DNA from 2 places in the Bradyrhizobium sp. 26S5 genome. Region 2 is predicted to be linked to the other one. Evidence: riboswitches for the same ligand, from Rfam matches in the RefSeq annotation. Region 2 holds a riboswitch; the other holds the start of a gene.

Region 1 (7,440 bases), 190 kb from region 2:
GAAAGTCGACGCCGGTCCGCGCCACCTCGCCGAGATAGTCGTAGCCCATCGCGCGAAAATATTCGGTGATCGCGGTGTCGAAATAGGTCAGGTAGTGGGCGTTGAACACCACCGCCTGCGCGTCGACTTCGGAATAGCGGACGCGAAACGGGAAGTGAAACCAGAATTCCTGGCGCATGAATCCTCCTGCCGCGGCATTGCTCGCCGTCGTTCGCCCCGCAGTCTCGCCGGGCCTTATGATTGCCAGACCGTAGGATGGGTACCGCGACTTGTCCGCCGTAGCTCGAAGAGCGAAGGCGGAAGCGAAACCCATCGTTCATTGAGCGTGATTGGCACTGGTGATGGGTTTCGCTGCGCTCTACCCATCCTACGGCACCTACGCTAATCGCCCGCGCTACTCCGCCGCCTGCGCGTAATCCTCCACCGGCGGGCACGAGCACACCAGATTGCGATCGCCATAGACGTTGTCGACGCGCCCGACCGGGCTCCAGTATTTGTCGGAACGTGACACGCCCGCGGGGAAGCAGCCCTCGGCGCGGCTGTAGGCCCGGTTCCAGGCATCGTCGGCGATGTCGTGGACGGTGTGCGGCGCGTGGCGCAGCGGCGAGGCCTCGACCTTCCAGCGGCCCTTCTCGATCTCCGCGATCTCGTTGCGGATCGCGATCATGGCGTCGCAGAAGCGGTCGATCTCGAACTTGGATTCCGATTCCGTCGGCTCGATCATCAGCGTGCCCGCCACCGGGAAGCTCATGGTCGGCGCGTGGAAGCCGTAATCGATCAGCCGCTTGGCAATGTCGTCCACGGTGACGCCGCTGGTCGTCTTCAGCGCCCGCGGGTCGATGATGCATTCATGCGCGACGCGGTCACGGGCGTTGCGATACAGCACCGGGAAGTGCGGCTGCAGCCGCGCGGCGATGTAGTTCGCGTTGAGAATCGCGATCTCGGTGGCGCGTGTGAGGCCTTCGCCGCCCATCATCAGGATGTAGATGTAGGAGATGGTCAGGATCGATGCCGAGCCGAACGGCGCGGCCGACACCGGGCCGATGGCGTGCGCAACCGTGCCGTCTGTCGCGGGATGGCCGGGCAGATAGGGAGCCAGATGCGCCTTGACGCCGATCGGGCCCATGCCGGGACCGCCGCCGCCATGCGGGATGCAGAAGGTCTTGTGCAGGTTGAGATGGCTGACATCGGCGCCGTAATCGCCGGGCCGCGACAGCCCGACCTGCGCGTTCATGTTGGCGCCGTCGAGATAGACCTGTCCGCCATGCGCATGCACAATGTCGCAGATCTCGCTGATATGCTCCTCGAACACGCCGTGGGTCGACGGATAGGTGATCATGACAGCGGCGAGGTCTTTCGAGTGCTTCTCCGCCTTGGCGCGAAGATCATTGACGTCGACGTCGCCGCGCGCATCGCAGGCCACCACCACGACGTCCATGCCGACCATCGCGGCGGAGGCCGGATTGGTGCCGTGCGCGGAGGAGGGGATCAGGCACACCTTGCGGTGCGGCTCGCCGCGCGCGAGATGATAGCCGCGGATCGCCAGCAGCCCGGCATATTCGCCTTGCGCGCCGGAGTTCGGCTGCAGCGAGACCGCGTCATAGCCGGTGATGTCGCACAGCCACTGCTCCAGCCGCTGGAACAGCGCGTGATAGCCCTTGGCCTGATCCGCAGGCGCGAACGGATGCAGATTGCCGAACGCCGGCCAGGTCAGCGGGATCATCTCGGTGGTGGCGTTCAGCTTCATGGTGCAGGAGCCTAGCGGGATCATCGCGCGGTCGAGCGCCAGGTCACGATCGCTGAGCTTGCGCATGTAGCGCAGCAGTTCGGTCTCCGAGCGGTGCGTGTTGAACACCGGATGGGTGAGGAAGGCGCTGGTGCGCCGCAGCTCCTTCGGCAGCGCCTCGCGTGCGGCCGCCTCGATCTCGGCATAGCTGAGCTTGCCGCCGAACACGCGCCACACCGCCTCGACGGTCTCAGGCGTGGTGGTCTCGTCGAGCGCGATGCCGAGCGTGGTCGCGCCGATGCGCAGATTGATCCGCTCCGCCAGCGCGCGGGAGACCAGCTCGATCTGCTTCGCACCGGCTTCGACGGTCACGGTGTCGAAGAACGCTTCGCTCACAGGCGCAAAGCCGAGCTTGCGCAGGCCTGCGGCAAGCACGGTGGCGCGGCGATGCACGCTGCGTGCGATATGGGTCAGGCCCTCGGGGCCGTGATAGACCGCATACATCGAGGCGATCACGGCGAGCAGCACCTGCGCGGTGCAGATGTTGGAGGTCGCCTTCTCGCGGCGGATATGCTGCTCGCGGGTCTGCAGCGCGAGCCGATAGGCCGGCGCGCCGCGGGAATCCACCGACAGGCCGACGATTCGGCCGGGCAGCGAGCGCTTCAGCGTGTCGCGCACTGCCATGTAGGCGGCGTGCGGGCCGCCATAACCCATCGGCACGCCGAACCGCTGCGCCGAGCCGATTGCGATGTCGGCGCCGAGCTCGCCGGGCGAGGTGAGCAGCGTGAGCGACAGCAAGTCCGCCGCCACGATCGCAAGCGCGCCCTTGGCGCGCAGCGACGCGATCGCGGGCCTGAGGTCGCGCACCGCGCCCGAGGTGCCCGGATATTGCAGCAGCGCGCCGAGCACGTCGGCCTTGTCGAGTTCGGTCAGGGGATCGCCGACGACCAGCGCCCAGCCCAAGGGCGCTGCGCGCGTGCGCATCACGGCAAGCGTCTGCGGATGCACCTCCTTGTCGACGAAGAACACCTTCGCCTTGACCTGCGAGTGGCGCTCGGCGAGCGCCATCGCCTCCGCCGCCGCGGTCGCCTCGTCGAGCAGCGAGGCGTTGGCGACGTCGAGCCCGGTGAGGTCGCAGACCATGGTCTGGAAGTTGAACAGCGCTTCGAGCCGGCCCTGGCTGATCTCCGGCTGGTACGGCGTGTAGGCGGTGTACCAGGCCGGGTTCTCCAGGATGTTGCGCTGGATCACCGCGGGCAGGATGGTGCCGGAATAGCCCTGGCCGATCAGCGAGGTGAACACCTGGTTCTGCGCGGCGAGCTCGCTCATATGCGAAAGCGCCTCGGTCTCGCTCAGCGCGCGGCCGAGATCGAGCGGCGCCTTCTGGCGGATCGACGCCGGCAGCGTCTCGTCCATCATTGCCTGCAGGCTCGCAGCGCCGACCGTCTCCAGCATCGCGTTGACGTCGCGCGGCGACGGTCCGATGTGGCGGCGGACGAAATCGGTGGCGGCTTCGTTGATCGGCTTGAAGGGCGCGTTCATGGCTTGATCCTCGGGCTGATCCTCAGGCGGTGTGGGCGGCGTAGGCGGCCTCATCCATCAGGCCGCCGAGTTCGCTCTTGTCTGATATCTTCAGCTTGAAGAACCAGGCCTTGCCGCCGGCATCCGAATTGACCAGCGCGGGCTCGGCCGCGAGTTCTTCGTTGACCTCGATCACCTCGCCGGTGATCGGCGCGTAGACGTCGGAGGCGGCCTTGACGGATTCGACGACGGCGGCGGCCTCGGCCTTCTTCAGGCTGCGGCCGACCTTCGGCAATTCGACGAACACGACGTCGCCGAGCTGCGATTGCGCGTAGTCGGTGATCCCGATCGTGGCGACGTCGCCCTCGATGCGGAGCCATTCGTGGTCGGACGTGTACAGCGTCGTCATGGGGATCGATCCTTTGGCGTCTAGCGTTTGTAGGTATTGGGAACGAAGGGCGTGGCGGCGACCTTCAGCGGCAGTCGCTGGCCGCGCACCTCGGCGAAAACGGTGGTGTCGAGCGCGGAAAGCGAGGTCGGCAGATAGCCCATCGCAACGGGGGCATTGAGGCTCGGGCCGAAGCCGCCCGACGTCACCTTGCCGATTGGCTCGGTGGAGGTCGGGTCGGCGAACAGGACGGCGCCTTCGCGCACCGGCGCGCGGCCTTCCGGTCGCAAGCCGACACGGCGGCGGGAAGCGCCTTGCGCGAACTGTGCGAGGATCTTGTCGGCGCCCGGAAAACCGCCGGCGCGGCCGCCGCCGCTGCGGCGAACCTTCTGTACCGACCATTCCAGCGCGCCTTCGACCGGCGTCGTCGTGGTGTCGATGTCATGGCCATAGAGGCAGAGCCCGGCTTCGAGCCGCAGGCTATCACGCGCGCCGAGCCCGATCGGCAGCACGTCGGAATTGTCCAGCAGTGCGGTGACCAGGGTTTCGGCCTTGTCCGCCGGCACCGAGATTTCAAAGCCGTCCTCGCCGGTGTAGCCGGAGCGCGAGACGAAACAGTCGATATCGGCGACGCGGCGCGGGCCGGCGTCCATGAATTTCATCGAACTGACATCTGCACAAAGTTTCGCCAGCGCCGATTCGGCTGTCGGCCCCTGCAGCGCGATCAGCGCGCGGTCGGCCAGCGACACGATTTCGCAGGCGTCGGAGAGATGCGCGCGCAGATGCGCCTCGTCCTCGGCCTTGCAGGCGGCGTTCACCACCAGGAACAGATGATCGCCGAAATTCGCGACCATCAAATCGTCGAGCAGCCCGCCGTCGTCATTGGTGAATTGGGCGTAGCGCTGCCGTCCCGGCGCGATGCCGACAATGTCCTGCGGCACCAGGTTTTCCAGCGCGAGCGCTGCATCAGTGACCTTGCCGGATTTGGGCTTCAGCGCGAGCTGGCCCATGTGGGACACGTCGAACAGGCCGGCGTTGCTGCGGGTGTGCAAGTGCTCCTTGAGCACGCCGGCGGTGTATTGCACCGGCATGTCATAGCCGGCGAACGGCACCATCTTGGCGCCGCGCGCCAGGTGCAGCGCGTGCAGCGGGGTCTGTTTCAGCGGGGAAGTTTCGCGCGCAAGCATCACAGGGCCCTCGCGGTTCCCGCAGGGGACCTATTTCCCCTTGAGAAACCTGCAGAAAGCCCCATCTGTCGCTGTGCCTGAGAGTATTATCCCGTCGGCGGACGCATCGGGGATGACCCAGCGCCTCTTTCCAGATGTCAGACGTCACGCGGTCCTTTTGCCTGAGAGTTTCCGGGGCGGTTGCTCCTTCGGCGCCGGCGCAAGGCCGGTCTCTCCCGACGTGACTTAGCTATAGGTAGGTAGAAAACACGGCGCCGCCAAGACTGTCAACGCAGCTGCAGCAACTATCCAGTGGGCTTTGTGCTGCCGCGGCAAGCCCATGATCCGCCTGCACAGTTTCTGGACACCGCAGCTGGCCTTGTCTAAAAGCGTTCGGCCGGAAATGACGCCTTTTTGCGGCTGACCGGCCCCTATTTCCGATTGGATGAACATGAGCAGCGTCAACGACATCAGGTCGACTTTTCTGAACTACTTCAAGGCGAACGGCCACGAAATCGTGCCGTCGTCGCCGCTGGTGCCGCGCAACGACCCGACCCTGATGTTCACGGCGGCCGGCATGGTGCAGTTCAAGAACGTCTTCACCGGCGTCGAGAAGCGTTCCTATCAGCGCGCGACCACCGCGCAGAAGTGCGTGCGCGCCGGCGGCAAGCATAACGACCTCGACAATGTCGGCTACACCGCGCGCCATCTCACCTTCTTCGAGATGCTCGGCAACTTCTCGTTCGGCGATTACTTCAAGGAGCGCGCGATCGAGCTCGCCTGGAACCTGGTCACCAAGGATTTCGGGCTGAAGAAGGACAAGCTGCTCGTCACCATCTACCACGACGACGACGAGGCGGCGGGCCATTGGAAGAAGATCGCCGGCTTCTCGGACGACCGCATCATCCGCATCGCGACGTCGGACAATTTCTGGGCGGCGGGCGATACCGGGCCGTGCGGTCCGTGCTCCGAGATCTTCATCGACCGCGGCGAGCATATCTGGGGCGGACCTCCGGGCAGTCCGGAGGAGGACGGCGATCGCTTCCTCGAGTTCTGGAACCTGGTGTTCATGCAGTTCGACCAGGTGACGAAGGAGGAGCGCGTGCCGCTGCCGCGTCCCTCGATCGACACCGGCATGGGCCTGGAACGCATGGCCTTGATCCTGCAAGGCGCCGAAAGCGTGTTCGAGACCGATCTGTTCCGCCATTTGATCGATGCGGCCGCATCCGCGCTCGGACACGGTCCGAACGAGCAGACCGTTGCGTCGTATCGGGTTATCGCGGACCATCTGCGCTCGTCGGCGTTCCTGATTGCCGACGGCGTGCTGCCGTCGAACGAGGGCCGCGGCTACGTGCTGCGCCGGATCATGCGCCGTGCGATGCGCCATGCCCAATTGCTCGGCGCGCATGAGCCGCTGATGCACCGGCTGGTCTGGGCGCTGGTCCGCGAGATGGGTCAGGCCTATCCGGACCTGGTGCGTGCGGAGAAGCTGATCGAGGAGACGCTGCGGCTGGAAGAGACGCGCTTCCGCAAGACGCTGGTGCGCGGCCTGTCGATCCTCGACGAGAAGAGCGCCGGCCTCAAGAAGGGCGACATGTTCGACGGCGACACCGCGTTCACGCTGTACGATACCTTTGGCTTCCCGCTGGATTTGACGCAGGACGCGCTGAAGTCGCGCGGCATCAGCGTCGACCAGGCGGCGTTCACCGATGCGATGGAGCGGCAGCGCGTCAAGGCGCGCGCCTCCTGGACAGGTTCGGGCGAGGCGACGACCGAAGCGATCTGGTTTCCGCTGCGCGAGAAGCTCGGCGCGACCGAATTCCTCGGCTATGAGACCGAGAGCGCGGAAGGCGTGGTGACGGCACTGGTCAAGGACGGCGCCGAGACCGGCACTCTCAAGACCGGCGAGAGCGGCGCGATCGTGTTGAACCAGACCCCGTTCTATGCGGAGTCCGGCGGCCAGGTCGGCGACATCGGCATCCTTACGCGTGACGGCGTCAAGTTCCGCGTCACCGACACGCAGAAGAAGGCAGGCGATCTGTTCGTGCATCTGGGCACGGTGGAGCAGGGTACGCTCAACGTCGGCACCGCGTTGCAGCTCGAGGTCGATCACGCGAGGCGTTCGTCGATCCGCGCCAACCACTCCGCGACGCACCTCTTGCATGAGGCGCTGCGCCAGGTGCTCGGCGATCACATCGCCCAGCGCGGCTCGCTGGTCACGCCGGACCGGCTGCGCTTCGACTTCGTGCATCCGAAGCCGATCACGCCGGACGAGCTTGCCCGGGTCGAGGACATCGCCAACGACGTCGTGCTCGAGAATGACGAGGTGACGACCCGCATCATGGGGGTCGACGACGCCCGCGAGGCCGGCGCTCGCGCGCTGTTCGGCGAGAAATATGGCGACGAGGTCCGCGTCGTCTCGATGGGCAAGAGCGCCCGCGAGCACGGTCAGAACGTGCTCGGCTGGTCGGTCGAGCTTTGCGGCGGCACCCATGTCCGCCGCACCGGCGATATCGGCCTGATCTCGGTGACCGGCGAGGGCGCGGTGGCGTCGGGCGTGCGCCGCATCGAGGCACTGACCGGGCGCCATGCGCGCAGGCACGCCAATGACACGATGGCGCTGGCCAAGACCGCGGCGC
Region 2 (7,440 bases):
AGAAGCCAAGCACCGAGAGCCCCATCACGAAGCGATCGATCCAGGTGCCGTGCTTCCACGCCGCGATCACGCCGAGCGGCACCGCGACCAGGATCGAGAGGATGATGGTGGCGAGCGCAACCGAAATCGAGGGTTCGAGGCGCGGGCCGATCATCTCGAGGATCGGCTTGTTCGAGATCAGGGAGACACCGAGGTCGCCGTGCAGCAGTCTGGCGACCCAGGTGTAGAACTGGATGTAGATCGGCTCGTTGAGACCAAGCGAGGTCCTGATGCGTTCGAGCTGTTCCGGCGTCGCATTGTCGCCGGCGAGAATTGCGGCGGGGTCGCCCGGCGTTAGCCGCAGCAACAGGAACACGAACAGGGCCACCACGCCCATCACGGGAACGGCGGCGAGGATGCGGCGGATGAGATAGCCGATCATCGCTGCTATCTCCTGTCGTCAGGCGGTGTGAAGCGAAGGCTGGGCCGCATCATACTCATGGTGTCCCCGTGATGTGTCTCATGCGCTTCTGCGTCTTCTCTCAAAGCTAGCGCGAAAGTGATGAATTTGCAGGCAAATACTGTGCCAATGGCGACGCTATATCAAGGCGCGGTTCGGGCTGTTGGAAGCCTCCCTTGGTCTGAAGCTGCTATTTCGAATTGCACATTTCGTCACGCGCCACCGACCTGAAACCACAAGTCGATTCACGCTCTCATCGCGCCGCACCAGTTGGCGACGAACAATGCGATGCTCTGCGTTGTCTTGCGAAGGCTGTCGAGCTCGACGCGTTCGTTGAACGCATGCGGGCCGATGCCGTAAGGACCATAGCAAAGGGCAGGGATGCCATAGTCGACGCAATAGTAGCGGGTGTCGTTGACGGCGGTAGACAGGCGCTCCTGCATTGGAGCCTGGAAGACGGAATGATGGGCGGCCGACAGAGCTGCTTCCGCTTCGCTGCCAGGCTCGCACACCGCCGGGTCCGCCTGAAAACCACTCCACACGAGCTCAGCCGGATTGTCGGACAGGAAGTCGTCGGCCTTGTGCGCCTCGGCCAGGCATTCCTCGATGCCACGCATCGCCTCTCGCGGTGTCTCGCCCGGCAGCAGACCGAGCCGGCAATCCAGCTCGCACCACGCCGCGGTCGAACTGGCCCAATCGCCGCCTTTGATGATCCCGACATTGAACTTGATCGGATTCTTGACGGTGCGGAACCAGCTGTTGTCGAGCGCCCGGGCATTGAGCGTTTTGGTGTAATCCTGGAACGCGCGCACCAGATGCATCGCCGACAGGATGGCGCTCGTACCCGCCTCGGAATAGGCGACATGCACCGGCGTGCCGCGCACGCGCAGGCGAAACCAGATGGCGCCGACCTGGGCGCGCGTCAGCGTGTGTCCGGTCGGTTCGGGAATGAGACAGGCGTCGGCGCGATAGCCGCGCATCAGAGTGGACAATGCGCCGTTGCCGGTGCTCTCTTCCTCGGTCACGGTCTGCAGATGGACGCGCCCGCCCGGGGCATAGCCGGCGTCTCTGATAGCATCGAGCGCGAAGATCATTGCCGAGACACCGGCCTTCATGTCTTGCGCGCCACGCCCGAACATCCAGCCGTCGCGCACGGCGCCTGCGAACGGCGGCTGGTCCCAGAGGTCAGCGGGCCCCTCCGGCACCACGTCGATATGACCTTGCAAGATCAGGCTACGCCCGCTGCCTTTGCTGTTCTTCGTCGCAACAACCTGCTGCGATCCGGCAAGATCGATGCCGTCCATTGGCGCAGCCTTCGGATGGCTCATCAGATTGACGTCCGCAAGGCTGAACACATCGACGTCGTAGCGGCGCTTTGCGAACTGCTCGGCCAGCCAAAGTTGTTGCGGCGCTTCCTGTCCGCGCAAGCTGCGGAACTGCACCATGCGCGACAGGAACGCGATCTGATCGTCGAAGTTTCGGTCGACGGCCGCGCACAGCTCTGCGGCAATCTGATCCGGCTTGGTCAACGTCTCAGTTGTCATGTCGTGCCTTTCGTGGAGCCCTGTGCAGAAGGCTGAGCGTTGACTGTTTTGGAAAGGCGGCGCACGCAGTCGGTGCGCGTGCCGGTGGCGCGGTTACGCATCGGTCCGCCGAAGAGATCGCTGCCGGCATCCATGTCGTTCAGGATCCCGCGCCGGACCGCAATGTCATGCGTGCTCACCACCCCAATGCGCATTGTCCCCTCCCGCGATGAAGCGCTTTTTCCCATTGTGACGCTAGTTCCTATCACGCGGCGTTTCTCAGCGAATTCCGACTTGGCCATACGCAAATACGCTCATATTCTTCCTCTTCGGCCGGGTAATTAGGGGAAAGCTGCGCGGGTGGTCTCGGTCGTATCGACCTGCGACGGCACCATTGAAGGCGTGTCGAGGTCGCTCCAATCATCGATCGCCCCTGCTACCATCTGCGCCGTCGCGGCCGAGAGCGTCCAGCCGAGATGACCGTGGCCCGTATTGTAGAACACGCCCGGAATCCGTCCGGCGCGAACCACCGGCATCATGTTCGGCATCATCGGGCGCAGGCCCGCCCATGGCACGATCTTCGAGGTGTCGATCCCGGGGAAATGCTGTCGCACCCAGTCCACCAGCGGCTGGATCCGGTCGGCGCGAATGTCGCGGTTGAAGCCGTTGAACTCGGCGGTGCCGGCGACGCGGAAGCGGTCGGCGCCGAGCCGGCTGGTGACGATTTTCGCAGCTTCATCGAGCAGGCTGACGGTCGGCGCAGCGTCGCGGCTTTGCGGCGCATCGAGCTGCACGGTGATCGAATAACCCTTCACCGGATAGACATTGACGCGGTCGTTCAGCATGCCAGCGAAGTGACGGCTCGCCACCCCGGCGCAGATGACGATGCCATCGGCCTGCAACTCATGCCGCGTCGCGACGTCAGCATCATGCGAAGCGGCTTCGTTCCAACTGACGCGGAAGCCGTCGTCGCCTCGCGCGATCGCATCGACATCGGCTTCGTGGATGAAGCTCGCGCCGCGGCGGATGCAGGCGTCGGCAAGTCCGCGGGTGAACTTGTGGATATCGCCGGTCGCGTCCGACGGCGTGAAGAAGCCGCCATAGCAGGCCGTCTGCAGCGCAGGTTCGATTGTGCGGATTTCGTCAGGGGTCACCGGCCGGCGGTCGAGCCCGCCTTGCTGCAGCAGCGTGTTGACCCGCAGGCCCGCTTCGAAGCCGGCCTTGTCGTGATAGACGTGCAGGATGCCGCGGCGTTCGAGATCGAAGGCGATGCTCTCGCGCTGTGCGATCGAGAAAAGATGTTTGCGCGCTTCGATGGCGAGCCGCGTGGTCTCGATGGTGTTGCTGCGATAGCGGCCGATGTGGCCGACGAACTCGCCGATCCAGGAATATTTGTGCCAGCTCGGCTTCGGGTTCATCAAGAGCGGCGCGTCGCTTCTGAGCATCCAGCGCAGCCCCTTGAGAATGGTCGCGGCGTTGTTCCAGACTTCCGCGTTGCTGGCGGAGAGCTGTCCGCCATTGGCGAACGAGGTTTCCATCGCGGCGTAGCGATGCCTGTCGAGGACAGTCACCCGGTAGCCGCGTTCGAGCAGGGCATAGGCCGTCGTCACGCCGGTGATGCCGGCGCCAATGATCGCAACGTGAGGCATGATAGTCTTCAGGCTCCCGTGGGTTAGAGTCGCCGAACCACCGGTGAAACCGGCATCGGCGCCCCATCTGTCACGGTACCTGAGAGCTTGATCCGCATCGGGCCGCAGCCCAATAGCGAACTATCCCCTTCGGTGGACGTCATGGCCCTTGATGTGCGGCCATATTCGTCTCTCTCCAGATCGTCCTGACGATACAGTCCTTTTGCCTGAGAGTTTCCGGGGCGGTTGCTCCGTCGGCGCCGAAGCCAACAACACGCATGTTGTTGCTCCGATCTCTCCCGCATCGTCGTGTTGGACGGCCGGACCGTAGGCGAAGCCTGAAAATTGGACAAGGCTAAATTTCGATCCGGCAGTGCCAACGTGTTGTGCAGTGCAAATCGATGTCAGTCCAGCGTCGCCAGCAGTGCCGCCATCAGGCGGCCGCGTTCGGCGAGGCTGTCGACCTCGATATGTTCGTTGAGCGTATGCGCGTCTGCGCCGCGAACGCCGAGGCCGTCGAGCGTGGGGATGCCCATCGCACCGGTGAAGTTGCCGTCCGAGCCGCCGCCGGCGCTGCCATGCGGCAGATCGAGGCCCATCGCCGCCGCGAGGCCCTTTGCCTTTTCATAGAGCGCCATGGTGCCGGCATCCGGCTCCCACACCGGGCGGGTGACGCCGCGCGTCACCTTGAATGTCACGTCGTTGGCGGTGCCGGACAGCGCCAGCATGCGCTCGACGCCGCGGTCGAGATCGGCCTGGCGCTTGGCCATGCTGAGCGCTTCGCCGGTGCAGGTCGTCGCAACGCAATTGACCCATTGGCCGCCATGCACGATGCCGACCGAGAACGTGCAGTCCTCGGTGGTCATGCCGTCGATGGCGATGATCTGCCGGGCCATCTCGCGGATCGCGGAGCGGCCCGACGACAGCGTCGCGCCGGCGTGGCTCGGCTTGCCTGTTGCTTCCAGATTGAAGCGCGCGATCGCGTAGCGACCGGTGACGACGCCGTTGTTCGGACGGCCGGGCTCCGGCACCAGCACATATTTGTTGCGCGCGGCTTCCGCCTCGATGATGTCGCGCGTCGACGGCGTGCCGACCTCTTCATCGGGGGTGAACAGCACCGTGATCGGCAGCGGTGTCGTGAAGGAGGCGCGCGCCAATTGCCGGATCGCCTCGACCGACAGATAGTTGCCGCCCTTCATGTCGAAGATGCCGGGCCCGAAACACTTGTTGCCTTCGCGCCGCCACTTCAGCTTCTCGATGGTGCCGACCGGGTGCACGGTGTCCAGATGGCCTGATATCAGGATGCCGGGCTGGCCTTGCTTCGGATGAGGAAAACGGGCGCGGACGCAGCCGGCAAAGCCCTGGCGACCGGCGATGCGCTCGATCGTCGCACCCATGATCGCCATCTCGCGTGCGGCAAGGTCGAGCATGCGTTCGACTGCCGCCGAATCCCAGGTCGGGCTCTCGCACTCCACCCAGCTACGCAGGCCCTGCAGCATTGTTTCGGAATCAAAGGGAAGATTGGCTGGGTTCATCGTTTTTCTCTCTTGTTGTTTTGATCGCGCCGGCATCGCGCGCGCGTTACGAAAATCTCGGCCGACGAATTTGTAAAGCCAAAATCTGGCGCGCGGCCTCATTCGTTTGTGTACGTCCGATCCCGCCCGAAACCGATTGACGCGCATTGCGCTTGGTGCAAGTCTCGATTTCACAAGCCATACAGCATGTTAGTTCGCCTAAATAACGAACCGCATGCATAACGAATAAGCCGGCTTTGACCAGTTTCACGTCAGGAGAGATTGCATGTTCCCTATCTCGCGTTGGAAGCACCGCACGCTTGCGGCTGCGTTGACGGCGCTTGCACTGTCGTTCGCGCCGCAGGAATTGTCATTTGCACCGCAGGCGATGGCTGCGGGCAAGACCATCACCGCGGTGATGCACTCGGATCTCCGCGTCATCGATCCGATCATGACCACCGCCTACATCACCCGCGATCATGGCTACATGATCTATGACACGCTGCTGGCGACGGATTCCAACTTCAAGATCCAGCCGCAGATGGCGGACTGGAAGGTCTCCGACGACAAGCTGACATACACGTTCACGCTGCGCGACGGCCTGAAATGGCATGACGGTGCGCCGGTCACCGCGGAAGACTGCGTCGCCTCGCTGCAGCGCTGGGGCAAGGTCGACGGCATGGGCCAGAAGCTGATGGACTTCGTCGCGAGCCTGGAGGCGACCGACGCCAAGACCATCACGCTGAAGCTGAAGGAGCCTTACGGCCTCGTGCTCGAATCGATCGGCAAGCCGTCGTCGCGCGTGCCGTTCATGATGCCGAAGCGTCTCGCCGAGACGCCGCCGGACAAGCCGATCCCGGAACAGATCGGCTCCGGGCCGTTCAAATTCGTGCAGGCGGAATTCCAGCCGGGCGTGAAGGCGGTGTACGAGAAGAACAAGGACTACGTGCCGCGCAAGGAGCCGGCGAGCTGGACCGCAGGCGGCAAGGTCGTCAAGGTCGACCGCGTCGAGTGGGTCACGATGGCTGACGCGCAGACCGCGGTGAACGCGCTGCAGTCCGGCGACATCGATTTCATGGAGAACCTTCCGTTCGACATGCTGCCGGTGCTCGAAGCCAATCCGGATCTCAAGATCGACGTCCTGAACAAGTTTGGCTTCCAGACCCTTGGTCGCATGAACTTCCTCTATCCGCCGTTCGACAATCCGAAGGTGCGCCGCGCCGCGTTCCTGGCGATGAACCAGAAGGACGTGCTCGACGCGCTGGTCGGCAATGCGAAGTACCAGAAGATTTGCGGCGCCTTCTTCGTCTGCGGTACGCCGCTGGAGACCGACGTCGGTGCCGAAACGCTGGTGAAGGGCAACGGCATGGCGGAAGCCAAGAAGGCGCTTGCCGCGTCCGGCTATGACGGCACGCCCGTCGTCATCATGGGGCCGGGCGATGTGACCACGCTGAAGGCCCAGCCGATCGTCGTGGCGCAGCAGTTGCGCGATGCCGGCTTCAAGGTGGATTTCCAGGCCACCGATTGGCAGACCGTCGTGACCCGCCGCGCCAGCCAGAAGCCGCCGAAGGAAGGCGGCTGGAACATGTTCTTCACCAACTGGGTCGCAGCCGACGTCGCCGATCCGATCGTCAACGCGTCGATCACCGGCCGTGGCAAGAACGGCGGCTGGTTCGGCTGGGCCGAGGATCCGAAGATCGAGGAGCTGCGCGACAAGTTCGCGCGCGCTGGCTCGGCCGAGGAAAAGAAGAAGATCGCCGCTGACATCCAGACCGAGGCCTACGATCAGGTGATCTACATCCCGCTCGGTCAGTACACGGTTCCAAGCGCCTGGCGGAAGTCGCTGACCGGCGTGCTCGACGGTCCGGCGACGCCGATCTTCTGGAATATCGACAAGTCCGAGTAGGGGTGCAGTCTTACTCACGACGAATGGCCGGGCGTTGTCCCGGCCATTTTCGTTTTGAGCTCGCGCCTCTAGAGCTTCGGTTCTGATTGAATCAGAACCGAAGCTCTAGTTTCTTGTTTGACGCGTTTTCTTCACGCGAACCGGTGCCCACTTCGCTCGAAAACGCTCTAATGTGAGTGACCCGATTTCGCGGCGCTCGCGCTCGACAGGCTGGAGAGCTGTGTCGGCCCGACCGCCGCGCCGTTGATCCAGACCGCCGTTCCTGCGGCGAGTGCCAGCAATCCGTACAGCATGATCGCGCCACGAATCCATCGCCGGTAGATCACGCGCTCGTTGGGCGTCGCGTCGCGGAATTTCTGGGCATTGAGCCCGTTGCTGCAATGGGCCGCGTCGTCGCCATGCTCGAGAATGGAGGCGCCTTGATCGCACG

Evidence for each region. Region 2 has a riboswitch for glycine ahead of V5279_RS29010 (D-amino acid dehydrogenase). Riboswitches for the same ligand answer to the same signal wherever they lie in the genome.
Region 1: it holds a riboswitch for glycine, as region 2 does, so the genes downstream of both, gcvT (glycine cleavage system aminomethyltransferase GcvT) here and V5279_RS29010 (D-amino acid dehydrogenase) in region 2, are expected to answer to the same signal.

The regions. Positions count from the first base shown of each region.
Region 1 is NZ_CP145948.1:6,341,892-6,349,331, reverse strand. Features, by position in the region: gene V5279_RS29920 (thioesterase family protein) at 1-178, opposite strand, end outside; gene gcvP (aminomethyl-transferring glycine dehydrogenase) at 395-3,268, opposite strand; gene gcvH (glycine cleavage system protein GcvH) at 3,291-3,656, opposite strand; gene gcvT (glycine cleavage system aminomethyltransferase GcvT) at 3,677-4,822, opposite strand; glycine riboswitch at 4,962-5,051, opposite strand; gene alaS (alanine--tRNA ligase) at 5,253-7,440, shown strand, end outside.
Region 2 is NZ_CP145948.1:6,154,145-6,161,584, reverse strand. Features, by position in the region: gene V5279_RS29025 (ABC transporter permease) at 1-421, opposite strand, end outside; gene V5279_RS29020 (ArgE/DapE family deacylase) at 685-1,983, opposite strand; gene V5279_RS29015 (hypothetical protein) at 1,980-2,177, opposite strand; gene V5279_RS29010 (D-amino acid dehydrogenase) at 2,304-3,611, opposite strand; glycine riboswitch at 3,677-3,792, opposite strand; glycine riboswitch at 3,796-3,902, opposite strand; gene V5279_RS29005 (M20/M25/M40 family metallo-hydrolase) at 3,995-5,125, opposite strand; gene V5279_RS29000 (ABC transporter substrate-binding protein) at 5,391-7,010, shown strand; gene V5279_RS28995 (hypothetical protein) at 7,178-7,440, opposite strand, start outside.